DNA from 3 places in the Shewanella sp. HL-SH5 genome. Region 2 is predicted to be linked to each of the others. Evidence: predicted binding sites of a transcription regulator. Region 2 holds the regulator's gene; each other region holds the start of a gene.
The links. The regulator FliA, encoded in region 2, starts transcription of late flagellar genes. The targets are predictions, from matches to a motif close to CTAAAGNTNNNNNNNNNNNNGCCGATA.
Positions count from the first base shown of each region.

Region 1 (10,112 bases), 1.3 Mb from region 2:
AACGATTTACCATTAGGCCGTAACGTTGACGAAATGCTACGTATGATCGATGCACTTCAATTCCACGAAGAGCACGGTGAAGTATGTCCAGCAGGTTGGTCTAAAGGTGATAAAGGCATGACAGCTAGCACTGATGGTGTTGCTTCATACTTAAAAGATCACTCAGACAAGCTATAATCTTCGCTTGTTGAATATCAAAAAAGCTGCCTAGGCAGCTTTTTTTGTTTCTGTAACTTAAATAAAGTTAAGCTAAACCGCACATCTGCTAAGTTCAGTCGTCGGTATCACTATTGTCAGTATCATCATCTGACTCATCCATAATCGCTAACGGCCAACCGCCAAGGGTTTTCCAGCGATTAACGATATAACAAAAAAGTTCAGCGGTACGTTCAGTATCATACAGTGCTGAATGAGCTTCTTTATTATCAAAATCAATGCCAGCCATTTTACACGCTTTGGCTAATACCGTGTGGCCAATAGCTAATCCGGCAAGGGACGCTGTGTCAAAACTGGCAAAGGGATGAAACGGTGAGCGCTTTAAACTATTTCGCTCAATACATTGATTAACAAAACCAAGATCAAATGCCGCATTATGTGCCACAACAATACTGCGATGACAGCCAACCGCTTTTTGAGCCTTTTTAACTTCTTTAAATATTTCTAAAAAAGCGGACTTCTCATCAACAGCACCCCTAAGCGGGTTGGTAGGGTCTATCCCATTGAACGCTAATGCAGCGGGTTCAAGGTTTGCACCTTCAAATGGCTCAATGTGGTAATGAAGGGTTTTATCTAAGCTTATAAAGCCGTCATCATCCATTTTTAGCATGGTAACTGCGATTTCAAGCAATGCATCTGTATTAGCATTAAATCCTGCTGTTTCAACATCAATCACCACAGGAAAATAACCGCGAAATCGATATTTAAATTTATTGCTGTTGCAGATGTCACTCATGTAATTCTATTACCCCATTAAACCTGAATATTATTGTCACCATTAAAGACCGGCCTGCGCCTATTGTGACAGATAGGCCGTGCATTATACCCAAACTGTCTTAATATGCTCGTTTCAGTGATAATTTAAACTTAAGAAAAAGATTTAGCCGCCGATATATTAACAGGTAATAAAATCGACAGGTGACACCATGTGGCAAAAAATCATATTAGTATCCAGTTTGTGTATCAGTGCTACTGCAAGTGCTGATTTACGTCACTATGTTGCCTCCCTTGAAAACTCTGCCTGGCGTGTAGGTGAAAATACCCCTATTGAATGTCGACTAGAGCATGATATTCCAGATTACGGCAAAGCTATTTTTTCCAGTAAATCTGGAAAAGATCTTAACTTACTCTTTACGCTTGATATGTGGGCAAAGCCAGACGCGGTTACCAATGCTAAATTAATCAGCCGAGCACCGACATGGCGCCCAGGTGATGCATCAAAAGAAATCATCGCATTAAAGTATCAAAAACAATTTAACGGTGAAGTCCCTAAAAAAGCTGCCTGGACTATGCTAAATGAATTAAGCCAGGGCCGTCAGCCTACGTTTTATTATGCCGATTGGTATGATGCATCAAGTAAAGTTGCAGTCGGAATTTCAGCTGTGAACTTTGCCAGCAAGTACCGTGAGTTTCGCTCATGTTTAGCTAATTTATTACCCTACAGTTTTGATGACATTGCATTTACGGTTTTAAACTACCAAGAGGGTGGAACCGAGTTAACTCGTTTTTCAAATTATCAGCTTAAAAAAGTACAAGAATACTTATCATATGACCCGAATATCGAGTTAGTGGTGGTTGATGCCTATACCGACAGCTACGGCGGGCGTTCAATTAACCAAAAAGTGTCAGAAAAACGTGCTGATTCAGTTAAAAGTTTATTAATAGCCAGTGGTATCTCACAAGACCGTATCACCACAGAAGGGCATGGTGAAAAACGTCACGTGGCTGGTAATGACTTAGCGTCAGAGCGACAAACAAACCGCAGAGTCGTGATTAGAATAACTAAACCTATATAGCGCTGTTAATTATTACTTTGAAAATACACAGACCTGAATTCGTTTCAAAGTAACCTTAGCCATTAATCTATAGCATTAGCCTGAATCATGTTCAGGCTTTTTTGTATGTGTTTGAAGGTAAATTTTAGACAAAAAAAACCCACTCAAACCGAGTGGGCTAAATAATTTGCAATCAACAAATTTAAGGAAGGAAGTCAAGCATAAGAACTGGAGATAAGTTAATGTTTCACAAACACTAACTTTAAGTTCATTGTTTTCTCATCAAATCGATGTGTCCTGAAAACAAGTTTATAATAGATTTATTACTCTAAATGCACAAGATAGATTTTTTTCGCTTTCACATTAGATTTTTTAATGGATGATTGTGCTGGTTTTGAATTAAAAATGGCCATCAAATAGCACGAGGGTAGGTTTTGTTGAGATAATTAGCATTTGAGTGAATAAATATTCGGATAAGTTGAATTGTTTTTTAAAAGTAAATGTTAATAGCTTTGGTAGAGTGATCATTTGCCTGAAAAAATAAGCTTTTATTGATTCACTTTATTTTAAATACGATCGGTTTTAATACTTTTGACTGGCAAAGCATAGCGATATCCTGCTTTTTGAAATTAATATTTAACTAAGCTGCAATTTGTATCATTAAATGCGATGACTTTATCTAATTAAGATTCATTTTTTGGGTTGTTTGAAGGCCAGAAAACATTAAAAAATCTTCATCTAAGTTGGTTAAACCCCAGATAATGCAATTTAACACTGTTATGCTCGAAATAAAGTCTGTTTTTAGCGGGTGAGATGATTCACAACTGCCTTGCTACTCGGTATAGTATGCAAAATTTTGTAAGTAAAGAACGAGTCTTAAAATGACGTTTAATTGGCCTGTAACAGTGTACTATGAAGACACCGATGCTGGTGGCGTTGTTTATCATTCAAATTACTTAAACTTCTTTGAAAGAGCACGCACCGAATGGCTTAAATCAATGGGCGTTAGTCAAACTAAATTATTGGCTGATGACATTGCTTTTGTTGTTAAACGTGCAGAATTAGATTTTCGCCGCGCGGCAAAGTTTGAACAGGATTTTATAGTTGAATCCTCTATATCGTCATTAAAAAAAGCGTCGTTGGTGTTCCAACAGCGTTTAATTGATGAGCTAGGTGAATGCTATTGTGAGGCAACAGTGATAGTCGCTTGTGTGTCCTTATCAAAAATGCGTCCCATAGCCATCCCAGAATTTATCGTTCAGGAGTTTAAGAGTGCACGCTGATATGTCTTTTATTGGTTTGTTTTTACAAGCCAGTGTGTTGGTAAAGCTAGTTATGTTTACTTTGTTAGGTTTATCTATTGCATCTTGGGCGGTGATCATTCAACGCCGATCAATGCTGAATTCAGCACGGGTAAAATCCGCGCGTTTTGAAGATACCTTTTGGTCCGGTGTCGACTTAAACCGCTTATACAAAGAACTAACCGCCAGAGGCGAAAGCATTGCTGGCCTAGAAGCAATGTTTGTTGCAGGCTTTAAAGAATACTCAAGAGTGATCAAAGTTAACAGTAAGTCACCAGATGCTGTAATGGAAGGCACATCTAGAGCCATGCGCGTGAGTTTGTCACGTGAAATGGAAAAACTGGAAAACAATTTACCTATGCTAGCCACCATCGGTTCAACCAGTCCTTATATTGGATTGTTTGGTACCGTATGGGGAATCATGAACTCGTTTATCGCGTTAGGTACAGTAGAAAACGCCACATTGGCCATGGTTGCACCAGGTATTGCTGAAGCACTCATTGCAACCGCTATGGGTTTATTTGCCGCTATTCCAGCAGTTGTTGCCTACAACCGTTTTGCTACACAAGCTGAAAAGCTAGAGATGGCCTACGCAAACTTTATGGAAGAGTTTTCTAACATTTTACAGCGCCAAGCCTATAGTGAAAAGGAAGCGGTGTAATGTACCAACGTAAGCGTAAACGTCCTATTGCTGAAATTAACGTTGTACCGTATATCGACGTTATGTTGGTGCTATTGATCATTTTTATGGTCACGGCGCCAATCGTTTCTCAGGGTGTTAAAGTTGAATTGCCACAGGGCAAAGCTGAATCATTACCACCAGACAGTAAACCGCCAATCGTAGCCTCTATTGATGCAGCGGGCGAATACTTTTTAAACGTTGGTACTGGTTCTAATAGTGACCCTTTAGACCTGGATGAAATTGCAATTCAGGTTGGCGCTATGATCCAGCTTGAACCCTTACGACCTGTGGTTGTAAAGGCAGACAGAAGTATTGCCTATGAAAATGTTATTCAACTCATGGTGAGCTTGCAACAAGCGGGTGTGCCTGCGGTAGGGTTAATGACTGATTCACCGAAGGAGAAATAGGTGGCTAATCAATCTAATATTAAAATACCGGTAGCGATTTCTGCCGGTATCCACATTGGTGCGATTGTTATTTTAGTGATAGGCGTAAGTTTCGATGATAAGCCTAAAACAATGCCATCTGCACCTAGTGCACCTGCTATTCAAGCTGTGATGGTTGATCAACAAAAAATCACTCAGCATGTAGAAAAGTTAAAGCAACAAAAGCAAGACACTGAAAACAGAGAAAAAGCACGTCAAGCAGAGCTAGAGCGTAAAGCTAACGAAGCCCGCCAACAACGTGAGCAAGAACAGCAAAAAATTAAGAATTTAGAAATCGAACGCAAACAGAAAGAAGTTGAAACACAAAAAGCCAACGATGCCGCTAAAGCTGCTCAAATAAAAGTGCAGCAAGAAAAAGAGCGTGCGAATAAGGCTGAAGCCGTTCGTAAGCAAAAAGAGCAAGAACAGAAAGCGTCGGAACAAGCCGCACAAAAAGCGGCCGAAAAACGTAAGCAAGAAGAAGCCGCAGCGAAACAAGCCGCAGATGAACGTAAGCGTAAAGCTGAAGAAGATGAACGCAAACGTAAATTAGAGGAAGATCGCCAACGCAAAGCGAAAGCCGATGCCGATGCAAAAGCACGTCAAGAGCAAGAAATGACAGACGCACTCGCGGCAGAACAAGCAACATTATCGCAAACGCGAAATAAGCAAGTTATGTCAGAAGTGGATCGATTTAAAGCGATGATCATTGCCACAATTCAACGTAACCTTGTGGTTGACGAATCGATGCGCGGAAAAAGTTGTCGCGTGTTTATCCGATTAGCACAAGATGGTTTTGTGACGTCAAGTCAGACATTAGATGGCGATCAGGTTGTGTGTCGTGCAGCAAAAGCAGCAATTAATAAAGCAGGTCGTTTACCCGTATCTACAGAAGCGGGTGTGTACGATAAATTAAAAGAAATTAACTTAACGGTTTCACCGGAATTTAATTAGTATATTAATGTATTACCGATACAAAATAATGCATTAAAAATGCGAAGGGTATGAAGGAGTCTCATGAATAATTTGGTTAAATGGTTCGCATTGGCATGTGTTGTAATGATAACGCCAGCACGTGCAGCCTTGGATATTGTGATCACCGAAGGTGTTGATCAATCGCGTCCAATCGCTATCGTGCCTTTTGTATGGCAAGGTGAAGGTGCAGCGCCTGCATCTATTTCAGATGTCGTGATGTCTGACTTATCTAGAAGTGGTACTTTTTCACCACTAGATAAACGTGCACTACCACAGTCTAATATTAATACAGTGGCTCAGTTCAACGCTGCTAACTGGGGCAATGTGTCCGCAGATGCACTTGTTGTTGGTTCGGTTAAGCCCTACGGCACAGGTCAATTTTTAGTAACTTTTGAACTTATCGACCTGGTAAAAGCGCAGCTTCAAGCTGGCAAAGGCCCTGTTAACAATAGCGAACTGGTTTTAGAAAGCCGCGAAACTGTGATTAACGCCAACCAATTTAGACAATACGCCCATCGCATCAGCGATGTGGTATATGAAAAATTAACTGGAATAAGAGGCGCGTTCTTAACTCGAATCGCCTATGTTGTTGTTAAGCAAGGCCAAAAAGCGCCGTATCATTTAATGATCGCCGACTATGATGGTTACAACGAGCAAATGTTATTACGCTCGCCAGAACCATTAATGTCACCAAGCTGGTCACCAGATGGTCGTCGCTTAGCGTATGTGAGTTTTGAAAATCGCAAAGCTGAAATATTTGTTCAAGACATATACACTCAAACTCGTACGCTAGTAAGTAGTTTTGACGGTATAAATGGCGCGCCTTCTTTTTCACCAGACGGTAAAAAGTTAGCTGTGACCTTATCAAAAGATGGTCAGCCAGAAATTTACACAGTGGATATAGCCACAAAAACAACCAAACGTGTAACAGATCACTACGCCATTGACACAGAGCCTTCATGGTTCCCCGATGGTAAGTCGCTTCTTTTCACGTCTGAGCGTGGCGGTAGACCGCAGCTTTACAAAGTGAATTTGGATACAAATAAAGTCAGTCGAATGACTTTTGAAGGCGAATGGAATTTAGGTGGTTCAATTACACCTGATGGTCGCAGCATGATTTTTGTGAATCGTACTAATGGACGTTTCAATATTGCCAGAATGGACTTAGCAACTCGCTTTATGCAGGTGTTATCATCTACTCGATTAGATGAATCACCAAGTGTTGCACCTAATGGCACTATGGTGATTTATGGTACGACTCACGAAGGTAAACAAGTACTGGCAGCGGTTTCTACCGATGGCCGATTTAAGGCAAGATTGCCTGCTGGACAAGGTGAGGTGAAATCACCAGCCTGGTCCCCATTTCTTTAATATTAAGTATCGATAAGGATTTAACATGGATCTGAATAAGTTGTTCAAAGCTATGATGGTTGCAGTTCCGCTAATGGCACTGGGTGCTTGTAGCTCAACTTCAGACTCTGACACAGATGCTAGCGGTTCTACTTCTGGTTCATCTAGCGAGTATGGTAATGGTGGTATTGAAACTGGTGGTGCTGGTGCAGTATTAAGCCCAGCAGAACAGCAACGTTTGAAAGAGCAAGAATTACGTCGTCAAAACATTATTTACTTCGATTTCGATCGCAGTGAAGTACAAACTGACAATGCTGATATTCTTATGGCACACGGCAATTACTTAGTTGAACATCCAAATGTTCGCGTACTAATTGAAGGCCATGCTGACGAACGTGGTACACCAGAATACAACATCGCACTAGGCGAACGTCGCGCTAAAGCGATTGCTAAATACTTACAAGGCATGGGTGTACAACCTAGCCAAATGAGTATCGTAAGCTACGGTGAAGAAAAGCCTTTAGACTTTTCTCGCACTGACACCGGTTTTGCTCAAAACCGTCGCGGTGTGTTAGTTTACTAAGTGTTATTGAAGAAAGGTCAATCACTTTGGTTGACCCGTTAGGAGATTTACATGAAACATGCCGTATTAGTTGCGGCAATGTTCTTTGGTGCAGGGGTAGCAGTAGCTGCTCCCGCTCCTGTAGAGGATGTTGCTAATGGTTCAAGCGATGATCGTTTAGCACGTGTAGAACGCATCATAAAAGCAAAGCAACAGGGTGAATTTGACATGCAACGTCGACTAGACGCTTTGCAAAGAGAAGTGTTGGATTTACGTGGCATTACTGAGCAACAGAATTACCAGATCAATCAAATGTTGCAACGTCAACGCCAGCTTTACGAAGACATAGCAAACTTATCGACCAAAGCCGCACCAGTAGTAAACGCACCCGCTGCAACCGATGCAGTTAGCGTTGCCGCCTCAAGCTCGACATTAGGTGAAACAGGTAGCTATGAAGCTGCGGTTAACCTAGTGCTTAAAGATCGTAAGTATGATGATGCTATTCCTGCCTTTAGAAGTTTTATAAAACAATATCCGCAATCAAGCTATGCTGCTAATGCCAATTACTGGTTAGGTCAGCTATTGTTTAATAAAGGTGAGCATGCAGATGCTAAAGGCGCCTTTAGTGCGGTTGTGAGTCAATTTGCTGATTCAAACAAACGTGGCGATAGTTTAGTTAAGTTAGGTATGATAGCTGAAAAAGAGAGTGACCTTGCCGGAGCAAAAGCACTCTATAATAAAGTATTAAAAGAATACCCTAACAGCGCTTCAGCACGCCTTGCACAGCAGCAGTTATCAGCACTTAATGGCTAATAAAGTCAAAAAGCAGCCTCTTAGTCTGTTTTTCATGCAAACAACCACAAATTAGAAATTTGCGCTTGCATGACAAAATGAAAACGGTATTATAGGCGCCCTCAGAACGGCATAGCCTTTTGGGGGATGTTTTAGAGTTATTTAGAACATTCTCGGTCGTTAGCTCAGTCGGTCTTGAAACATAGACAGTTGGCTTTTGTTCCAGTTAACCATACAGGTTAGCAAAATATCGTTGGGTCGTTAGCTCAGTCGGTAGAGCAGTTGGCTTTTAACCAATTGGTCGAAGGTTCGAATCCTTCACGACCCACCACTTTTTAAATAGTGGTTAAAGAATTTAAAGCAATACTAGATGGGTCGTTAGCTCAGTCGGTAGAGCAGTTGGCTTTTAACCAATTGGTCGAAGGTTCGAATCCTTCACGACCCACCACTTTTTAAATAGTGGTTAAAGAATTTAAAGCAATACTAGATGGGTCGTTAGCTCAGTCGGTCTTGAAACATAGACAGTTGGCTTTTGTTCCAGTTAACCAATAAGGTTGGCAAAACCAGATGGGTCGTTAGCTCAGTCGGTAGAGCAGTTGGCTTTTAACCAATTGGTCGAAGGTTCGAATCCTTCACGACCCACCACTTTATTTGATAGTGGCTAAATAATTGAGAAGTAACATCAAGTTTAAGTAAAACATCGTTGGGTCGTTAGCTCAGTCGGTCTTGAAACATAGACAGTTGGCTTTTGTTCCAGTTAACCAATAAGGTTAGCAAAACCAAGATGGGTCGTTAGCTCAGTCGGTAGAGCAGTTGGCTTTTAACCAATTGGTCGAAGGTTCGAATCCTTCACGACCCACCACTTTATTTAAATAGTGGTTAAAGAATTTAAAGCAAAACCAAGATGGGTCGTTAGCTCAGTCACTCTTTCTCTAAGCGAAGAGCTAAATCAAGAGCTGCAGTTAGCTTTTAACCAATTGGTCGAAGGTTTTAATCTTCACGTAATACCACTTTATTTGAAAGTGGCTAAATAATTCACTTACCAGATGGGTCGTTAGCTCAGTCAGTCTTGAAACATAGACAGTTGGCTTTTGTTCCAGTTAACCATAACAGGTTAGCAAAACAATATGGGTCGTTAGCTCAGTCGGTAGAGCAGTTGGCTTTTAACCAATTGGTCGAAGGTTCGAATCCTTCACGACCCACCACTTTATTTGATAGTGGCTAAATAATTGAGAAGTAACATCAAGTTTAAGTAAAACATCGTTGGGTCGTTAGCTCAGTCGGTAGAGCAGTTGGCTTTTAACCAATTGGTCGAAGGTTCGAATCCTTCACGACCCACCACTTTTCCTTCCCGATGTTGTAACTCCTAGTTGTAATCCCCAGTTAACCATATCGCTTAGCAAAACTAAGATGGATCGTTAGCTCAGTCACCCTCTCTATTTGGATCAAGTGCTGCAGTTGGCTTTTAACCAATTGGTCGAAGGTTCGAATCCTTCACGACCCACCACTTTTCCTTCCCGGTGTTGTAACTCCTAGTTGTAATCTCCAGTTAATCATATCGCTTAGCAAAACCAAGATGGGTCGTTAGCTCAGTCATTTCTTCTCTAAGTTAAGAGCTAGATCAAAAGCTGCAGTTGGCTTTTAACCCATTGGTCGAAGGTTCGAATCCTTCACGACCCACAACTTTTCCTTCCTGATGTTGTAACCCCTAGTTGTAATCTCCAGTTAACCATATCGCTTAGCAAAACCAGGATGGCTCGTTACCTCAGTCATTTCTTCTCTAAGCTAAGAGCTACACCAAAAGCTGCAGTTGGCTTTTAACCCATTGGTCTAGGGTTCGATCCTTGACGACCCAACACCTCTTTGTTTCTTCCAATACGGCTTATCTAGTTGTTTAAACAAAATGCTTTGGGGTTATGATGTTTAAGTGCCTCTACAAGCAAATATAAACAGCTAGCAGCGTAGATCATGGTGCTACCTCATTATGTGAGCTTAATTATAAATAAGCCATTTCAGGCTCGCTAACCCACTTTA
Region 1 is NZ_CP195038.1:1,443,545-1,453,656, forward strand. Features, by position in the region: gene ACRWQM_RS06240 (peroxiredoxin) at 1-177, shown strand, start outside; gene rnt (ribonuclease T) at 272-952, opposite strand; gene ACRWQM_RS06250 (flagellar protein MotY) at 1,143-2,012, shown strand; gene ybgC (tol-pal system-associated acyl-CoA thioesterase) at 2,873-3,274, shown strand; gene tolQ (protein TolQ) at 3,264-3,953, shown strand; gene tolR (protein TolR) at 3,953-4,381, shown strand; gene tolA (cell envelope integrity protein TolA) at 4,382-5,353, shown strand; gene tolB (Tol-Pal system beta propeller repeat protein TolB) at 5,417-6,745, shown strand; gene pal (peptidoglycan-associated lipoprotein Pal) at 6,771-7,307, shown strand; gene ybgF (tol-pal system protein YbgF) at 7,359-8,099, shown strand; tRNA gene ACRWQM_RS06290 (tRNA-Lys) at 8,334-8,409, shown strand; tRNA gene ACRWQM_RS06295 (tRNA-Lys) at 8,451-8,526, shown strand; tRNA gene ACRWQM_RS06300 (tRNA-Lys) at 8,648-8,723, shown strand; tRNA gene ACRWQM_RS06305 (tRNA-Lys) at 8,865-8,940, shown strand; tRNA gene ACRWQM_RS06310 (tRNA-Lys) at 9,208-9,283, shown strand; tRNA gene ACRWQM_RS06315 (tRNA-Lys) at 9,344-9,419, shown strand; tRNA gene ACRWQM_RS06320 (tRNA-Lys) at 9,491-9,585, shown strand; tRNA gene ACRWQM_RS06325 (tRNA-Lys) at 9,657-9,758, shown strand.
Region 1: ACRWQM_RS06250 (flagellar protein MotY) is a predicted target of FliA. The motif match lies at 1,083-1,109, and genes of this name have one in related genera.

Region 2 (10,112 bases):
ACACTCTTAGATTGTTTTTTAATCCTAGTAAATAGATTCTATTATCAAATTATGATTGAATTTTTTTGTTGGCTTAATTCTTGCTATTTGACTGTACGCGTCAAAAATTCATCAGTAAAAGGCTTTCGCGAATGGATGTAAAAGCAGTTTTCGGGCAATTTAAACAAATCCGACCATCAACCTTTAAAGGAATTGGTACGCCTCTGTTAGTGTTGGCGGCATTAGGGATGATTGTTTTACCGATCCCGCCATTCTTATTAGATATCTTGTTTTCATTCAACATTGCACTGGCTTTAGTCGTGCTGCTTGTCGCTATTTATACCGACAGGCCACTCGATTTCGCCGCTTTCCCCACAGTACTTTTAGTGGCTACTTTACTAAGACTTGCCTTAAATGTGGCTTCAACTCGAGTGGTATTACTAGAAGGTCATAATGGTGGCGACGCGGCGGGTAAAGTCATTGAAGCCTTCGGCTCAGTGGTTATTGGTGGTAACTATGCTGTTGGTTTAGTTGTGTTTTTAATCTTGATTATTATTAACTTTGCTGTTGTAACTAAAGGTGCAGGCCGTATATCAGAGGTCAGTGCACGTTTTACCTTAGATGCTATGCCTGGTAAACAAATGGCCATTGATGCCGACTTAAACGCAGGTATTCTAAACCAAGAGCAAGCGCGTATTCGTCGTGAAGAAGTGACCCGTGAAGCGGACTTTTATGGCGCAATGGACGGTGCGTCAAAATTTGTAAAAGGTGATGCGATAGCCGGTATTATGATTTTGGTTATCAACATGTTGGGCGGCTTTGTCATTGGTATGGTCCAGCATGGGCTTGATTTTTCTAGTGCAGTTGAAGTTTATACTCTGCTAACCATAGGTGATGGTCTAGTCGCCCAGATACCCGGTTTACTGCTTTCAATTGCAGCCGCTTTGATGGTTACTCGTCAAAATGAATCTGGTGATATGGGCCAGATGATGATGAGCCAGATGTTTGACAAGCCTAAGTCGCTAGCAATTGCAGCAGGTTTGTTATTTGTTATGGGTATTGTGCCAGGTATGCCACATGTCGCTTTTATCAGCTTTGCATTTATTACCGCGGCCACTGCTTATATGGTACAAAAACGTATTAATGAGAAAAAATCAGCTGCGTTAGAATTAGTCAAAAAAGGCCCGTCAGATATCAAAGATAAAGAACCAAAAGATTTAAGTTGGGATGATGTCCGTCACGTTGACACTATCGGTTTAGAAGTTGGATATAGACTCATCCCCTTGGTTGATAAAGGCCAAGGTGGTGAATTATTGAGTAGAATTAAAGGTGTGCGTAAAAAGCTATCACAAGAATTAGGCTTTTTAGTGCCAGCAGTGCATATTCGTGACAATCTAGATTTATCGCCAAATTCATATCGTATTCACTTAATGGGCGTGGTCGTCGGTGAAGCTGAAGTCAGACATGATTGTGAGTTAGCCATTAATCCTGGCCAAGTTTATGGCAAGCTTGATGGCATAGAAACGACTGATCCAGCATTTGGGTTAGAAGCCGTTTGGATTGCACCAGAGCAACGTGAGCATGCGCAAACACTAGGCTATACAGTGGTAGATACTGCAACAGTGGTTGCAACCCATATCAGCCAATTACTCAGTAATAATGCTGCTAAGTTATTAGGTTATGAAGAAGTACAACAATTAATGGACATGCTTTCTAAGCAGTCACCAAAACTTGTTGATGGCTTTATTCCGGATGTAATGTCGCTAGGCAATGTGGTTAAAGTAATGCAAAATCTATTGAATGAAGGTGTATCTGTGCGTGACTTACGCACTATAGTGCAAACTTTGCTGGAATACGGCACGAAAAGTAATGATACTGAAGTACTTACAGCAGCCGTTCGAATTGCGCTAAAACGTATGATAGTGCAAGAAATATCCGGACCTGAGCTAGAAATCCCCGTCATTACTTTGGCGCCAGAGTTGGAACAAATGTTGCATAAGTCTATGCAGGCGACAGGGGGAGAAGGGCCAAATATTGAACCAGGCCTTGCAGAACGCATGCAGCAGTCATTACTTGATGCTTCACAGAAACAAGAAATGGTCGGTCAGCCAGCCATTTTATTGACATCAGGCATGCTGCGTTCAACTCTGTCACGATTTGTTAAGTACACTATTCCAAATTTAAGGGTAATTTCGTATCAAGAAATTCCAGATGAGAAACAGATACGGATTGTTTCATCTGTTGGCCAATAGTGATAACGTCAGATAAAAGAGGTGCGTAAGTGAAAATTAAACGATTTTTTGCCAAAGATATGCGCGCAGCATTAGCGCAAGTCAAAGAGACCCTTGGTTCTGACGCTGTCATTATGTCGAATAAAAAAGTGGCAGGCGGGATTGAGATTGTCGCCGCCGTTGATTACGATGAGCCTAAGGCGCGTGCCGCAATGGCAACACCAACTCCAGGCTTTATGGATCTTAGTGAGGATCGCGTATCACTTGCATCTAACTCTGTAATCAAGGCAAAAACAAAAATTAATCCACCGCCAGCGGCAGATTCATTACAAGCGTTGTTAGAGAAACAACAAAGCCGCTTAAGTCAGCAAATGCCTCCTAAACAAGATGACTCTGATTTACCTGAATGGGCGCGCCAATTACAAGGTGCGACAGCTGACGCCAAGCCAGCTAAACCTCAGTATCAGCAACAGGCTGGATTTGATAAGCAGTCAAAAAATAATAAAGTCAGTTCGACTGAAATGGATGCGCTTCGTGAAGAAATGGCTTCATTACGTAACTTACTGACTCATCAAGTATCTTCATTGATGACTGAACAAAAAAAGCGGAAAGATCCTGTGGGTGCTATGCTTGAAAGTAAACTACTTGCTGCAGAGTTTTCAGCACCCGTTGCAGCTAAACTTTCATCTCTGAGTCAACACTATAATCCAGCGGAATTAGTGCGTTCATTACCACAAAGTTTGGCTAACTTACTTGATAACCAAGGTGATGATATTGTAAAGCGCGGAGGCGTTGTGGCTTTTGTTGGACCAACTGGTGTTGGTAAAACGACATCTCTGGCAAAAATTGCTGCACGTTTTGCAGCACAACATGGTGCAGATCAAGTTGCACTTATTACAACGGATCATTATCGTATTGGCGCCTATGAGCAATTAGCAACTTATGGCAAAATAATGGGGTGTCCAGTAAAGCAAGCACATGATGTCACCGAGCTAGAACAGATTTTGTACCAATTTAGAAGTCGTAAGTTAGTACTTATAGATACAGCGGGTATGGGGCAACGTGATATGCGTCTTTATCAACAACTTGATAATTTGACAGCAAACAGTAGGATCCCAATTCGCAGCTATTTAGTGATGTCGGCAACAGGGCAACGCAGAGTATTACAAGACGCGGTTAATCATTTTAAACGCATTCCATTAGCGGGTGTAATTTTAACCAAATTAGATGAATCTGTATCAATTGCAGGTGCATTGAGCGTTCTGATACAAAATGAGTTACCATTAAGCTATGTGACTGATGGCCAACGTGTTCCTGAAGACATAAAAGTAGCAGATACTTTAGCTCTGGCTAAGCAAGCTTTAGCCGCGTTAAATGAAACAGAACAAGTAATTTCTCAAGACACAAGCGCATGGTCGAATGAAATGACTTATGCATTCGAGTAAGAATATGACCCGTGATCAAGCAAGTGGTTTACGTATGATGAATCAACCAAATAACGAAAAAGTTAAAGTAATTGCCGTATCCGGTGGAAAAGGTGGGGTAGGAAAAACCAGTGTTTCTATAAATACTGCCGTTGCCCTAGCGGAAAAAGGTAAACGTGTTTTAGTATTAGATGCGGATCTTGGTTTAGCTAACGTTGATGTGATGTTAGGAATTCGTGCCGAGAAAAATTTATCTCATGTTTTATCTGGCGATGCCGAATTAGACGATATCATTGTTCGAGGCCCTAAAGGTATTGGTATTGTTCCTGCAACGTCTGGAAGCAGAGCTATGGTTGAGTTAACCCAGGCTCAACATGCAGGATTAATTCGTGCTTTCAGTGAGATGCGTACACAGTTTGACATATTAATTGTCGATACCGCGGCAGGTATTTCAGATATGGTACTGAGTTTCTCAAGGGCATCACAAGATGTATTAATTGTGGTATGCGATGAACCGACATCTATCACAGATGCCTATGCACTGATAAAAATATTAAGCCGTGAACACGGTGTATTTCATTTCAAAATTGTGGCTAATATGGTGCGCAGCTTGCGTGAAGGAATGGAATTGTTTGCTAAACTAAGCAAAGTGACGGATCGGTTCTTAGATGTTGCTTTAGAGCTAGTTGCAACCGTGCCATTTGATGAAAATTTGCGTAAGTCTGTGCGTAAGCAAAAGTTAGTTGTTGAAGCGTATCCAAAGTCGCCATCAGCCATTGCTTATCACGGCCTGGCAAATAAAATTATGAGCTGGCCAGTTCCACAACAGCCGGGTGGTCACTTAGAGTTTTTTGTTGAACGTTTAGTTCAACGAAAAGAACCACAAGAGGATAGAGTGAGTGAATAAAGCCGCCGCGTATACTCAGTTCGATAATAAAACATCCGTTGTTGAACAGTATGCACCGCTGGTAAAAAGAATTGCACATCATATGTTGGCGCGATTACCTGCTTCAGTGCAACTCGACGACTTGTTACAGTCTGGCATGATAGGGTTACTTGAAGCGTCATCAAAATTTGATGATACCAAAGGGGCTAAGTTTGAAACCTTTGCAGGCATTCGGATACGCGGTGCTATGATTGATGAAATCCGCCGTGGTGATTGGGTTCCTCGTTCAGTTCATCGTAATAATCGCCGGGTTGCACAGGTTATTGACGAACTAGAGCAAGGATTGGGGCGTGACGCTCGTGACACAGAAATTGCAGAAAAACTTGATATGTCGCTCAATGAGTACCATCATATTTTAAATGATGTTTCTGTTGGGAAAATCATAGGCATAGAAGATTTAGGTATTTCGCAAGATGTGTTAGTCACAGATGATGGAATACCAGATGATAATTTTGAAGCATTAGCTGAAACGCAATTTAAATCAGCGCTGGTGGAAGCAATTAAAACCTTACCAGAAAGAGATGCATTAGTACTTTCACTGTACTATGACGAAGCGTTAAACTTAAAAGAAATCGGTGCAATTCTTGAAGTAAGCGAATCTAGGGTTAGTCAGATATTAAGTCAGGCTATGCTTAGATTAAAAGGCAAACTCAAGCATTGGACACAACAATAATTATTAATTAGAGCACTAGAGTGTCAGCTCACCGGAGGAAACCTTGGACAAGAATATGAAGATTCTTATTGTTGACGACTTTTCAACAATGCGACGTATCATAAAGAACTTGTTGCGAGACTTGGGATTCAATAATACCCAAGAAGCAGATGATGGATCAACAGCCTTACCTATGTTGCAAAAAGGTGATTTTGACTTTGTTGTAACAGATTGGAATATGCCTGGTATGCAAGGTATTGATTTGCTGAAGGCTATTCGTGCCGATGATTCATTAAAACATTTACCTGTTTTGATGGTTACGGCAGAAGCTAAGCGTGAGCAAATTATTGCAGCCGCCCAAGCAGGTGTGAATGGATATGTTGTTAAACCTTTCACAGCGGCTACCCTTAAAGAGAAATTAGATAAAATTTTTGAACGTCTCGCTTAAGCAAGGATAAGTTATGCAGCCAATAATATCGGGGTTAATTACTCTCGAGCAGGCCCAGCAACTTGTCGAACTGCTTACTGCGGGGGAGCAAGATCAAGCTGACGACGTTGTTAGAGAACTCGCTACACCAATACAGCGTGAATTATTTGAAGAAGTCGGGAAATTAACACGTCAACTTCATAGTGCACTTCAAGATTTTCAGGTAGATAACCGTTTATCAGAATTAGCCAAGGTTGAAATACCGGATGCTAAAGAGAGATTAAATTACGTTATTGATATGACAGAACAAGCTGCAAATAAAACCATGGATGCAGTTGAAGAATGTTTACCTTTGGCCGATACAATAATTACCAATATAAAATCTGTTACCCCTATGTGGGATAAGTTAATGCGTCGAGACATAGAGTTGAGTGAGTTCAAAAAACTTTGTCATGATGTTCAGCAGCTTATGTCACATAGTGAACACGATACAACCCGTTTACGACAATTACTAAATGAAATACTGATGGCGCAGGATTTTCAAGACTTAACAGGGCAAATGATCCGTCGAGTTATCGACTTAGTTCGCGAAGTCGAAAATAATCTAGTCTCTATGTTGACAGTATTTGGTGATTATACGCCGCAACCGGAAACTGTTAAAAAAGAGAATAAAATAGAGGCAGAGGGCCCAATTATGCACGCAGAATTGCGTGATGACGTGGTCGCAGGTCAAGATGAAGTTGATGATTTGCTATCCAGTCTGGGTTTCTAATTAGGAGTCAGTTGAATGTCATTTGATGTTGATGAAGAGATACTCCAGGACTTTTTGGTAGAGGCTGGTGAGATTTTAGAGCTTCTTCAAGAGCAGTTAGTTGCGCTTGAAAATAATCCTGATGACAGTAATTTGTTGAATGCTATTTTTCGCGGTTTCCATACTGTAAAAGGTGGAGCTGGTTTTTTAAGTTTAAAACCTATGGTAGACGTCTGCCATGAAGCGGAAAATACCTTCGATCTATTGAGAACCGGAAAACGGAGTGTTAATGCAGAATTGATGGATATCATTTTGCAGGCAGTTGATGCTATTAACATTATGTTTGCCCAAACTCAGCAAGGCGAAGAACAAGATCCTGTTGAAGTCGAACTACTTAATAAATTGAAGCTACTCAGTTCGGGTGCACCTTTGCCATCAGAAATGGGCGGGCAGAGTGAAGAGCTGATTCAAGAGTCAGTAGAAGAACTCGTAGAGGAAATCGCGCCTGTCAATCAACCAGAACTCATTGAAGACAATGTTAGCGCTGACACTAATATTGACGAAATAAATGAGTCCGAATTTGAAGCATTATTAGATGCGCTTCATGGTCAAGGTAATAGTCCTGTAGCAACTACTTCATCAACAGCTAAAACACCTCAGCAATCAGTTCCAGCTCCTGTTGGCTCAGATGAAATTTCTGATGACGAATTTGAAGCATTGTTAGATGAACTTCATGGTTCAAATAAATTAAGTGCAGCTGAGAGTAAACCTGCACCAGCTAAATCTGTAGAGCCTCCAGTTCAAATGGTAGACTCAGATGATATAACCGACGACGAGTTTGAGAAATTACTTGATGAGCTTCACGGGAAAGGTTCTTCGCCTGCTAAAGTAGATACTTCAGTGTCAAGCTCTGCTGCAACACTCAAAACTGCCGCACCCAAAAACGTTGAGCCAGTAAAGGCCGCATCAGCTCCAGTTCCTCAACCTAAAGCACCTGCTCCTGTAGCAAATGTTGACGTGGTTATTAAAGATAAGGCGCCAACAAAAGCGGCTGCATCTGTTCCTCAGGGAGAAACAACTGTTCGTGTTGATACCGCTAGACTTGATCAAATTATGAATATGGTCGGTGAGTTGGTATTAGTCCGAAATAGGTTAGTTAGTTTAGGCGTTACTCGTGAAGACGAGGAAATGTCAAAAGCACTGGCAAATTTAGATTTAGTTACTGCTGATTTGCAAGGCGCAGTAATGAAAACTCGTATGCAGCCAATTAAGAAGGTTTTTGGTCGCTTTCCGCGGGTTGTGCGTGACTTAGCGCGTACACTTAATAAAGAAATTGATTTAGTTATGATTGGTGAAGAAACCGATCTAGACAAAAACCTCGTCGAAGCTTTAGCCGACCCGTTAGTGCATTTAGTGCGTAACTCGGTTGATCACGGGATTGAAATGCCTATTACCCGTGAGGCGAATGGCAAGTCAAGAACAGGTACTATTACATTATCAGCAAGCCAAGAAGGCGATCACATCTTACTGAAAATTGAAGATGATGGTGCAGGAATGGACCCACAAAAGCTGAAAGAGATAGCTATTACCCGTGGTGTGCTTGATGAGGATACTGCATCTAGGATGACAGATTCCGAAGCATATAATTTAATTTTTGCGCCAGGCTTTTCAACTAAAGTGGAAGTATCAGATATTTCTGGTCGTGGCGTGGGTATGGACGTGGTGAAAACCCGTATTACTCAGCTAAACGGTACTGTTCATATCGACTCATTGAAGGGAAAAGGCACTGTTTTAGAAATTAAAGTACCGTTAACGCTAGCTATTATGCCGACCTTAATGGTTGATGTATCTAAGCAAGTGTTTGCGTTACCGCTATCAAGTGTCAATGAGATCTTCCATCTTGATTTAACCAAAACCAATGTTGTAGATGGTCAGCTAACCGTTATTGTACGCAATAAAGCCGTACCATTATTTTATTTAGAGCATTGGTTGCACAGCCATAAAACTAAGTTTAAACATGGTGATAAAAAGCATGGCCATGTTGTTATTGTCCAATTAGGCACAAAACAGATTGGTTTTGTTGTTGATGGATTAATTGGACAGGAAGAAGTGGTTATTAAACCTTTAGGAAGTATGCTACAAGGTACGCCGGGTATGGCGGGGGCAACAATTACCTCAGACGGTGGTATTGCGCTGATTTTAGATGTACCAGGTTTATTAAAACAGTACGCCAAAAATAAAAAATAAAAGTTCCATTATTTAAGGAATGAAATGGCTATAAAAGTATTAGTTGTTGACGACTCAAGCTTTTTTCGACGTCGAGTCAGTGAGATTGTTAATCAAGATCCTGAACTCGAAGTTGTGGGCGTGGCTGTCAATGGCGAAGAAGCTGTTAAAATGGCGGCAGAACTTAGTCCGAATGTCATCACAATGGATATTGAAATGCCAGTGATGGACGGTATAAGTGCTGTTCGCGCGATTATGGCAAGTACCCCTGTTCCTATTCTTATGTTTTCATCATTAACTCATGATGGTGCTAAATCGACTTTAGATGCACTTGAAGCTGGGGCACTTGATTTTTTACCTAAACGTTTTGAAGATATTGCTACAAATAAAGATGATGCGATACTTCTGCTACAACAACGTATAAAAGCGTTAGGGCGTAGAAGGGTATTTAGACCTGTTAGCCGTATATCACCATCTGCTCCTACCGCTTATAGGTCTTCTAGTTCACTTACTGGCAGCTTAAGCTCATCCAACACAAATTTAAATAGTGCCAATACGGCAAGTTCGTTAACCTCTCGTAGGAGCCTATCGTCTTCTTCAGCTGACACCTCAACACGAACGACGTTAGGCTCAACATTAGGTAATGCATCAACAGTCCCGAACTTACCTTCTTCTATTCGTGCCAGTGGTAAATCATATAAATTATTGCTAATTGGTACTTCTACAGGCGGTCCAGTAGCCTTGCAAAAGGTGTTAACTCAATTCCCTGCAAATTACCCGCATCCCATTTTACTTATTCAACATATGCCAGCGGCGTTTACACCTGCTTTTGCTACTCGTTTAGATAGCCTTTGCCAGATTAGTGTAAAAGAAGCGGCAAGTGGCGATGTGCTTAAGCCTGGCTGTGCATATTTAGCGCCGGGTGGTATGCAAATGTTAGTAGAAAAAGCGGGTATATCAGGTCGGTTAAAAGTTATCCCTGGAAACAGTGACATGAACTATAAACCCTGCGTAGATATTACCTTCGCATCGGCATCTAAAGCCTATGGGGGAGATATTTTAGCCGTAGTATTAACTGGTATGGGCGCTGATGGACGTGAAGGGGCTAGAATGCTGAAAGCTGCTGGTGCCAATATTTGGGCGCAAGATGAAGCAAGTTGTGTTGTATATGGTATGCCACAAGCTGTTGCCTCAGCAGGCATTGCTAGTCACTCTATTAGCTTGGACAACATGGCTGAGTCAATTTTAAAAGAGACTTCCCGTGGCTAGTCAAGGTTTTAAATATTACCGTGGCAGCGTCGGTATCAATTTAATGCTTTTTTTATTAATGTTAGCGGTAATCGCGCTGTCGAGTTTATATTTTGACGCCCTTAAAAAAAATGATCTTTTAAAGGCAGATGTAGAAAGGTTGGCGGCTTCACAAGTGTTACTGATGGTACCTGATGAGCAAGCTGCTGATATTGCAAATTGGTTAGC
Region 2 is NZ_CP195038.1:2,734,515-2,744,626, reverse strand. Features, by position in the region: gene flhA (flagellar biosynthesis protein FlhA) at 132-2,231, shown strand; gene flhF (flagellar biosynthesis protein FlhF) at 2,261-3,655, shown strand; gene ACRWQM_RS11960 (MinD/ParA family protein) at 3,660-4,541, shown strand; gene ACRWQM_RS11955 (RNA polymerase sigma factor FliA) at 4,534-5,253, shown strand; gene cheY (chemotaxis response regulator CheY) at 5,297-5,680, shown strand; gene ACRWQM_RS11945 (protein phosphatase CheZ) at 5,694-6,431, shown strand; gene ACRWQM_RS11940 (chemotaxis protein CheA) at 6,447-8,657, shown strand; gene ACRWQM_RS11935 (protein-glutamate methylesterase/protein-glutamine glutaminase) at 8,682-9,905, shown strand; gene ACRWQM_RS11930 (membrane anchored protein in chemotaxis locus) at 9,898-10,112, shown strand, end outside.

Region 3 (10,112 bases), 800 kb from region 2:
ATGATAGCGGCATTTATTGCTACTGCTATGGGCACGTCAATGGGCACTATAGCGGCAGTGGCGCCTGTCGCTTTGGGTGTGGCAGACCAAGCACAAATTGAATACGCATTAATGGCGGGTGCGGTAATGTCTGGGGCATTGTTTGGTGATAATTTATCCATTATTTCGGATACGACTATCGCTGCGACTCGCACTCAGGGATGTGATATGAAAGATAAGTTTCGCGAAAATTTAGTCTTTGCTATTCCAGCCTCAATTTTAACGCTTGTTGCTTTTTCATTTGCAGGCCAAGGACAGGCTACTATTGCCCCACAACAAATTGAATTTATAAAAGTATTACCGTATTTAACCATATTGATTTTGGCCGTTTCAGGGTTGAATGTATTTGTGGTGCTAACCTTAGGTATTTTACTGGCTGGCCTGACAGGGATATTAGCTGCAGATTACAATGTCATCCAATTTGGCAATGATATTTATACTGGCTTTACCAATATGCAAGAAATCTTCATTCTTTCTATGTTGGTAGGAGGTTTAGCGGCACTGATGCAACAGCAGGGTGGCTTGGCCTTTGTGAATGATAAGGTCGAAGGGCTAATTAGCCGTTTTTCTAAGTCTGCGGGCGATACGTCACCACGCGCAGCTGAATTAGGCATAGCGAGTATTGTTGCGGCAACAAATACCTGCGTGGCAAATAATACGGTTTCCATTGTGGTGACTGGCGATATCGCTAAAGACTTAGCAGAAAAACACGGCGTTAGCCCTAAGCGAGCTGCCAGTGTAATGGATATTTTTGCCTGTATTATTCAGGGGTTGATCCCCCATGGGGCTCAAGCATTATTAATAGCATCAGTGTTTACTATTAGCCCATTAACGGCGGTATCGAATGCCTGGTATTGTATGATTTTGGCGGTTGTTGCGGTCATTATTGTGATATTTCGAAAGCGTGCATAATCTATCAATATTGATTTAAATATACCATCTGCTGACTGTATTAGCATTAGTACCAGTAAGCCCTAAACCGTGTTTAGGGCTTTTACTTTTTTAAAGATACAGGTAAGCTCGATTGTCTTATTTCTCATACCTGATCGCCTTGAATAAACAGCATACAAATTACGACTTACATCTAGTGATTGTCTTTATGTCATTAGCTGCGGCAATTATTGCCAGTATTGGCGTCTCGTCTGCATTATTTGCACAAGTACAACAAATGCAAACCAGCATCTTTACTATTCGTCCTGATATTTTAGGGGATTATATGAATTCTCCTTTAGCTGTGGTGTTTAACCTGTCTTTGCTTGCTGCTGGTGTATGTTTCTTGTTAGGCACTTTGGCTATCTATTTTACTTTTTCGGATGTCTTAAGCCGAGGAATTGCCGTTGTAGGGGGTATTGTTGGCTTGAGTATTGCGCTGATGGGGATGTTTCCAATTAACTTCTTAGAGTTACATCGTAAAGTTTCAACCTTGTACTTAGTTGGTTCGCTAGTCTTGCATTGCTTATGTTTCGCTGATTACTTTAAACCCAAAAGTACCATGACTCGAGTGGTGTTTGGATTATCGATAGTGGCAATAGTCACGTCCGTTAACTTAATTCGTTTATTAGATTGGCATTTACTTGATTTCCCTTCCTGCGATGATAATGGCAGTCATTTCTGTTGGGTGTCGTCTAGTATGTGGTTGTTAACTCAAACGAATATTTTATGGTGTGTATGCCTTGGATTAAGCATACGCCAACATATAGTTGTACAACAGTCATTATCACGTCACGTTGTGCCAGCATAAACCGGTATGACACAATATCGTTTAGCCCATTACCTTGCCCTTTGCGGCATCGCCTCAAGGCGTCAATGTTCAAGAATTATTGAGGCTAGTCGAGTCACTATTAATGGCTGTTTAGCTTTACATTCAACGGTTATTGATACTGATTTTATTGATGATATTCGTGTCGACGGTGTAAAAGTTCTTAAGCCTGAAGATAAAGTCTATTGGCTATACCATAAGCCTGTAGGAGTCGATTGTCGTTTAATTGAAAGCGACCCTAGTAGTTTACTGCATCATTTACCTGAAGGGCCAAGATTGTATCCTGCAGGGCGATTAGACAAAGATTCCCGAGGGCTTTTATTGCTCACCAATGATGGTCAATTAACCCAGCGATTAATGCATCCTGATTTTCATCATTCAAAAACCTATCATGTCAGTGTTGATAAACCTTTTGATGAGCTGTTTTTGACGAAAATGGCAGCGGGCGTGACCTATCAACAAGCCAGTCAAAACGTCACGACTCGAGCGTGCCTAGTAAAGTCTTTGGCTTCGGTACAATTCGAAATAGTATTGACCCAGGGATTAAACCGACAGATCCGTAAAATGTGTCAAGCACTAGGCTATCGGGTGATTGATTTAAAGCGAGTCGCGATAGGGGAGGTAGAATTAGGTGATTTGCCAGAAACCAAACGGCGACCGTTAACGGCCGCCGAATTAAGCATGTTAATGCAGCCAATAGGCGTTACTTAACGATTTCCATTTCTGCTAATAGATTATCGGCGTGATCAACATGCTCCATAATCCATAACATGTAGCGGCTATCAACCTGGATTGAACGGTTTTTATTGGCATCGTAGCCCCAATCACCAATAATACTTTCATACACACCATCAAATAGTAAACCGACTAATTCAGCGCGGCCATTTAGTGTTGGTGAGCCAGAGTTACCGCCAGTCGTATCTAAGGTTGATAAAAAGTTAACTGGAACAGAATCAATGGCTTTGACATAGTAGTCACCATATTGTTTTTGTTTGATTAACTCGAGTTGCTTAGCGGGCGCATCAAATGGGTCCATGCCTGTATCTTTAGCTAAGATGCCTTCTAAGCGTGTAAATGGTACTGCCACCAAACCATCTTGTGGTGTATAACCTTTCACATTACCTACGGAAACTCGTAAGCTTGAGTTGGCGTCAGCATAAACGGGTTTACCAAGCTCACGATTATAAGCAATGATAGCGTCCATAAACTGTGGACGTACTTTCATTAGGTCACCCGATAATTGCTTCTGTGCCTGCTCTAGCTTCATGCTTTCATCATAGGTACTGACGGCAAACTGAATGAAGGGGTCGTTAGACTTTTTAAAATCTGCAACCGACTTATCCATCCATGCTAAACGGGTAGCTTGATCAGCTAATTTTGTTTTAGCAAACATCTTATCTACGGTTTTATTCAGCTTCTTAGCGTCGAACTTGTTGCCAATATTGAAGGCTTTATCAAATGCTGGTAAGCGCTGTTCTGCTGGTAGGTTGGCGTAACGCGTTAACATTTCTATTAACAATGCCTTGTCGACTCTAGCTGCATAGCGACGATCAATACGTTCCATACTTGAGGTGAAATTGGCTATATCACGCTCTTGATAACCTGGTTCACGCTCCATGTCAGGTAGTGTTTTTTCGTTAGCTAAACGATATAAATCACGCGCTGTTGTCAGCATAGTTGTGTAGGTAATGTAGCCTAATAAGGTATCACGCTGCTGGTTTTGTTGGCTTTTAGTGACTAATTTATCTAATTCAACTAAGGTTTTACCATATTTTTCCTGGCGCGCCGAGTCAGTATTAATCCATGATGCTAGGTCGCTTTCTACCTTTTTGCGATCATCTAACATAGGCATTTTGCCGTAGAACTCAATCATGGAGGCAAAGTTTTTAGCATAGTTTGCTAGTCCAGCAATTAAGCTTTCATACTTAATGCGATCATCTGTGCCTTCTGCTGCAGTGTCTTTGATGATTTCAATCATGCGTTCACGCAGAATCTTACCTTCTGGATAAGCCCATTCGAATTGATTTTCAACCTCGTTTGCAGTGCGGTAACGATTAGTGCTACCCGGATAGCCTGCGACCATCACAAAGTCGCCATCACTAACGCCTTTAGCTGACACTTTTAAGAAACTTTTTGGCTCATACGGGACGTTGTCTGCATGGAAGTCCGCTGGCTTGCCATCTTTGCCTACATAAGCGCGATAAAATGAGAAGTCACCAGTATGACGAGGCCACATCCAGTTATCGATATCGCCACCATATTTACCGACACTACCAGCTGGGTTATAGGTTAAACGGACATCACGAATTTCGAGCTGCTTAACGAGATAATATTCTAAGCCGCCATGGAAGCTGTAAACCTGACAATGGTAACCGTCTTCTTTCTCACATTCAGCCACTAAGGCCTTTTCTTGTTGTTCGATACCGGTGTAAAAGTCGTTGCCTACTTTATCCATTTGGCCTTTTTTAACTTTATCGGTTACATCGGTTACCGCTTCGGTAACATAAACGCGCGACCCTGGTGTTGCCGGTAACTCTTCTTTATATGTTTTGGCTAAGAAGCCATCTTTTAATAGATTTTTTTCTGGGGTTGAGTTGTACTGAATTGCACCATAAGCACAGTGATGGTTAGTAACAACTAAGCCTTTTGGTGACACAAAGGATGCAGTACAACCTCCTAAACTAATGACCGCATTCATAGGGAATTCAGTGAGTTTAGAAATTGATTTCGCATCTATTTCTAAGCCTTTTTCTTTGAGCATGTCAGCCATGGCGGGTAACTGGTGTGGCTGCCACATGCCTTCATCGGCTTGGGCAGTAAAACTGGCAGCAATCGCCGCTGTAAGTAACCATGTTTTCATTGTTATAAGTCCATTTTGATAAAGTAATCACATGCTCAAGGGGTTTGGCAGTATGTGAAATAAACCGAATATACATTAGTGTATTTATTATTTTAGATATTTAGCGTGATGTTTAAACGACTATATTGACCCACAAAAAAGTCAGGCCTAGGCCTGACTTTAACAAAACTTGTAACAGGTTAACAGCGTCAGAAAAAACCAGTTACAAACTAAATTTAATTCTGTTAGCTATCCATTAACCCAATGCGACCATTAACTGTGCAATCACAATTAAGACCCCGATAATACCTGCTATTATCAGTGCCGGCATGCCACCCATCACTTGATAACCACCTAAGTTCTGAGGCCGCTGCTTTAGTGCCATCACGATCGGTAAAAATATGATCATCACAACTAAAGGAATAGCCGCAAAACCTAATACTTGAAAGAAGCCATCTGGATAGAATAAAGCACATAATAATGGCGGAATAAAGGTAATTAACCAGGTTTGAATACGGCCAGCGACATCACTTCGAGCACGAGTCAGTTCAGCCACATAATCAAACAGACTCATGGTGACGCCTAAAAATGAAGTGATGAGTGCGAGGTTGGCAAAAATATCAATAAATTGGCTGACAATTTGTGACTCAACTAACCCTTGTAGTGCCATTACCAGTTTAGGCAATGAGCCTCCAAGTTGATGAACTGTTGAGCCACCTAGCGTACCTAGTGTGACCAATAACCATAAAATGTAGCAAACTAATGGAATTGTAGAGCCAATTAACAGTACTTTACGCAGTGATATCGCATCACCATCAAGATAGCGCACAATCGTGGCAATACACACATGGAAACCAAATGAGGTAAACACCACAGGAATAGCAGCTAGCCATAAGTGAGTTAACTCATTGCCTTGAGCGACTTCACTCATTGTGTTAGTCAATGCAACAGCTAAATTAACATCTGGCAGTAAAAAGGCGACCACTAATACCAATAATACCACCATGGCGGTAAACAGCACTCGAGAGACTTTATCTATCCAGCTAACACCTACAGCAATAATGCCACCAAAAATGACGGTGAATAATAGCACTGCTGCTTGATTACTTAAGTTAAGACCTAATGGGGCTAAGCGGGTTTCCAGTAGGGAGGAGCCACCCATTAAATACACCATGGTTAAGGCGAATAATAAACTTAAAAACGATCCACCTTGAATTAATTGCCCTACCTTACCTAATGTTTTACCGGTAATGGCATGGACATTATCGCCTACACCGGTACGTAAATTGATTTCTAACATGAGTAAAGAGGTGTATGCAGAGATGCCCCAAATGACAATGAGCAGCAAGATAGCTGGGACGATCCCCAGTGCCGCAGTGGCTAAAGGTAATGCAAGCATGCCACCACCAATAGCAGTACCAGCGACTATCGAAATAGATCCAAGTGTTTTAAAATTCACGAACGCGTCCATATAGTTATTGTTTTATTGCAAGCGACATTAGCAGAAGGCAAACAGCTCAAGCAAGAAACTTAGTCGTTTAAAGACTTTTTGCACTGTGTAGAAACAATTACATAACATTTAGCCCGCCAACATCAAAGCCAATATTTGTATTGTGCATTCATTAGCTGGCTTGGGAATTAGGAAATGAGAAGAAGGGCATTATGATGTTGTATGCCTTTTAAGTTTGGGTTATATTGCAGCCCTCGTTTTAGGGGAGTAGCTAGCTTTAAGTTGTTGCCATCAATAACTTTTGGCGTTTATATCAACATAATTGGCCATATTGCCATGGTATAAACAACAAAGAAGCCCTTTGTTAAGCAAGACCTAGTACGGTAACAGTAGCTTAGAGGGCTTGCTGTTGCTTGTGCTTGGTTTATATGCCCTCTAATAACGCTAGGATTTTCCCTTGGAAGCACTTCTTACTTCAACCTTTACCGTGGCTATTGCTGAAATTGGCGATAAAACTCAACTGTTAGCATTATTGTTAGCGGCTCGTTTTCGCAATAAATCAGCCATTGTTCTAGGTATTTTGTTGGCAACACTACTCAATCATTTTGTCGCGGCTTGGGTCGGACAGTTTGCTATTAGCTGGCTTGATCCTCAATGGGCTAGCTATGCCGTTGCATTGTCATTTTTTGCTATTGCCCTATGGGTTCTGATACCCGATAAAATGGATGAGGATGATAATAGCTTTTATAAACTAGGCGCGTTTATGGCTACCTTCATTTTGTTCTTTATTGCCGAGATGGGTGATAAAACTCAAATTGCCACAGTCGTATTAGCGGCTAAATATGATGCACTTGCCATGGTGGTAATAGGCACTACATTAGGGATGTTAATAGCCAATGTGCCAGTGGTATTACTGGGTCATTTTAGTGCTGATAAATTACCGATGAAAATGATCCACAGAACTTGTGCAGCTTTATTTGTGGTGCTCGGCGTAGTCACTCTATTGTATGGCGTGTGATAGTTACAAAAGCCAATTCTATTAAGTGTGCGCTAATCGGCGTTATCTATTGCTTAAGAGTGCTTAAATTATAGTCAGTTGATAATCGGGTTGGGGTTAGCTTAACTTAGCTTTACTTCAACCTAGATTAACCATTGAAAATAAATGTAGAGGTTGAGCTATGCAAAGACATGGGATCACAATAGGAATTGAGCGTCATCAACAGCACTTTTTTATCATTATGAAGGTGGTGGGTAAGCTCACCCATGAAGACTATCAAATTATTACTCCGATACTGGATGATGCATTAGCGCAAGTTGCTAAGCCTAAGATGAACATGTTTGTGGATATAAGCGAACTTGAGGGCTGGGAGTTACAGGCCGCTTGGGATGACTTAAAGCTTGGAGTTAAACACCGCACCAGTTTTAATAAAGTGGCTATTTTTGGTGACCAAAATTGGCAAGGGTTAGCTGCAAAAGTGGGGGGATGGTTCATTAACGGTGAGATGATGTCTTTCAACGACAAACGTCAAGCTTTTGAGTGGTTGCAAAATTAACCACTCTTATTTGATTGCTTTAGACTGCCATGTTATCTATTTACTCGACTATTAACTTACAGCTTATTGGCGGCTGATTAATTTGTTCAATCGTCGCCTGTTGTTGATGAGTCCATAGGCTAGTATTTTGCGCCTGGTATTTAGCGCCAGAAGCTGTTCGAGTTAATAGTCCTAATTGGGATAAATTTGCTGGAGGCACGCTAGATTTTTTTTTCGCCTGACTGTAGCTGAATACTGCGGCGGGGATGACGGTATTGTTATAAAAATAGGCTGTTAATTTGTCTTGTGGATCATCACTACATTGATAATAAGTTGCACTTGGCACCTCTACAGCGCCTGCTAGAATTTGTAGCTCAGTGATGCGAGATTGGTAATTGAGTTTGGTACATTCTGTTGGGTTATTGGCTTTCCAGCAATCATTACGGCCTTTAATCCAGCCTCTTTGCTCAGCTTTAATCTGGTTAACTTGCTGCCCATCTACTTGTGAGACTAATTGGCTGAAAAGGGGCTGTAACTGAATATCCAGAAGGGCTAATTCATCAGATTGGCAAATAAGCTTCTCAATAGACCCGCGTGCTTTATTGCACTCAAAGCTAGGCGCTTGAGCCACAGATGTAGCGGCGTAGCTCTGCGGAATTGGAGTTAAACCAATCACAGTTAAACCAACCGCAGTTAACCCAATAGCAGCCAAAGCCGATAAATTTTTCATCAATGTATTTCTCTATCCATTATTCATGACAGACCATAATGACGTAATCACTAAGGTGTCGCAATTTAAGATAGCTAATTACACAGTAAAAATTTAGGCAGTCGTATTAATATTGTGACCTGCATTGCCAACAGGTGCAGGAGGCGCTGCTGCTTCAATAAGTTGCAGTGCCATTTGACCTTCCACTTTTTGCTGATCCTTCGCCATAACAGCGGCTTTCAAGCTATGGCCTGAATCAATATTTGCTGGCATGTTGCTTGGAGCGTTTACCGAAATTGTCATATAAACCTCACTTTTATTAAATAATGGTTTTTGTATTCTGTCTATTTGTATATCGGCAGGCGTATTGAATACTGTAGCAAAGATATCGGATTAATATGCTTCCTTAGCAAAATATAATAAATTCTTGGCAAAGTATTCTCTGTTGTTGGCAAATATTATAGATTGTGCACAACTAGAATATGTTATACTTGAGCAAATTTTAAAGGGAATATTTATGCCATCAGCCAACCCATTAGCACTTGAAAATCAGGTGTGTTTTTCATTATATAGCGTCACTAATGCGATGATCCGTGCTTATCGGCCTTTGCTTGATGAGTTATCACTGACATATCCGCAGTATTTAGTCATGTTAGTGTTGTGGAAAGAGGCGGGCATAAGCGTTAAAACCTTGGGTGAGCGATTGCATTTAGACTCAGGTACGTTAACCCCCTTACTTAAGCGCTTAGAAGTAAAAAAGTTAGTAATACGAGGACGTAGTGAAGAAGATGAGCGAGTTAGAGTATTACACCTTACCGAACAAGGCCAAATGCTTCGCCAACAAGCTGAATCAGTCCCTGAAATGATGCGTTGTAAAGTGGGTGGCGATCTGGCACAACTTCAGCAGCTTAAAAGTTTATGTGATAACGCGTTAAAAGTACTTAATTCTGATAAGGCATCAAGTTGTGAAGTGTGAGTTTTTTGAAAAAGGTCATTGTTTATCCTGTCGTGATATTCAAATCCCTATGTCAGAACAGTTACAGCATAAAATGACCAAACTACAGCAGTTTTTTGGCCAATTGCCTGTTGAGCAATGGCTTGAGCCTATTGCAAGCCAAGAAAATCGTTTTCGCAATAAAGCTAAAATGGTGGTGTTAGGTGCAGCACATCAACCTATTTTAGGTATTGTCGATCCCCAGGGGCAGCCCATTAGTTTATGCGATTGCCAACTGTATCCTGAAGATATGCGGCAGCTATTGCATAGATTGCAATTGTTTGTGCAACAAGCGGGAATTCCGCCTTATCGAGTCGATAAAAGTAAAGGTGAGCTTAAATTTATTCTGCTCACCAGAAGTTATATCTCTGGTGAATTTATGCTGCGCTTTGTGCTGAACAGTGAACAGGCAATTTCACGAATTAAGCGAGAACTACCTCAGTTACAGGCTGAATTTCCTAAAATCAGTTTAGTGTCGGTTAATATTCAACCTGTTCATATGGCGATTTTAGAGGGCGATCAAGAAATATTTTTAACCGATCAAACCCGTCTTGCTGATCGCTTTAATGATGTGCCTTTATATATTCGTCCTAAAAGTTTTTTTCAAACCAATCCACAGGTAGCTGAGCAACTTTATCAAACCGCTCGAGAGTGGGTAGCTGCATTTAATCCACAACATATTTGGGATTTATTTTGTGGGGTGGGTGGATTCGGACTGCATTGTGCAAGTGGCAAAATTCGGTTAACTGGGATTGAAATTGAGGCCGAAGCGATCGAGTGTGCCAAGATG
Region 3 is NZ_CP195038.1:3,535,752-3,545,863, reverse strand. Features, by position in the region: gene ACRWQM_RS15455 (Na+/H+ antiporter NhaC family protein) at 1-951, shown strand, start outside; gene ACRWQM_RS15450 (hypothetical protein) at 1,064-1,780, shown strand; gene ACRWQM_RS15445 (RNA pseudouridine synthase) at 1,787-2,509, shown strand; gene ACRWQM_RS15440 (S46 family peptidase) at 2,502-4,658, opposite strand; gene ACRWQM_RS15435 (aromatic amino acid transport family protein) at 4,894-6,096, opposite strand; yybP-ykoY riboswitch at 6,338-6,453, shown strand; gene ACRWQM_RS15430 (TMEM165/GDT1 family protein) at 6,545-7,105, shown strand; gene ACRWQM_RS15425 (STAS/SEC14 domain-containing protein) at 7,266-7,640, shown strand; gene ACRWQM_RS15420 (MliC family protein) at 7,681-8,349, opposite strand; gene ACRWQM_RS15415 (cytoplasmic protein) at 8,443-8,631, opposite strand; gene ACRWQM_RS15410 (MarR family winged helix-turn-helix transcriptional regulator) at 8,846-9,304, shown strand; gene rlmC (23S rRNA (uracil(747)-C(5))-methyltransferase RlmC) at 9,294-10,112, shown strand, end outside.
Region 3: ACRWQM_RS15415 (cytoplasmic protein) is a predicted target of FliA. The motif match lies at 8,682-8,708, and genes of this name have one in related genera.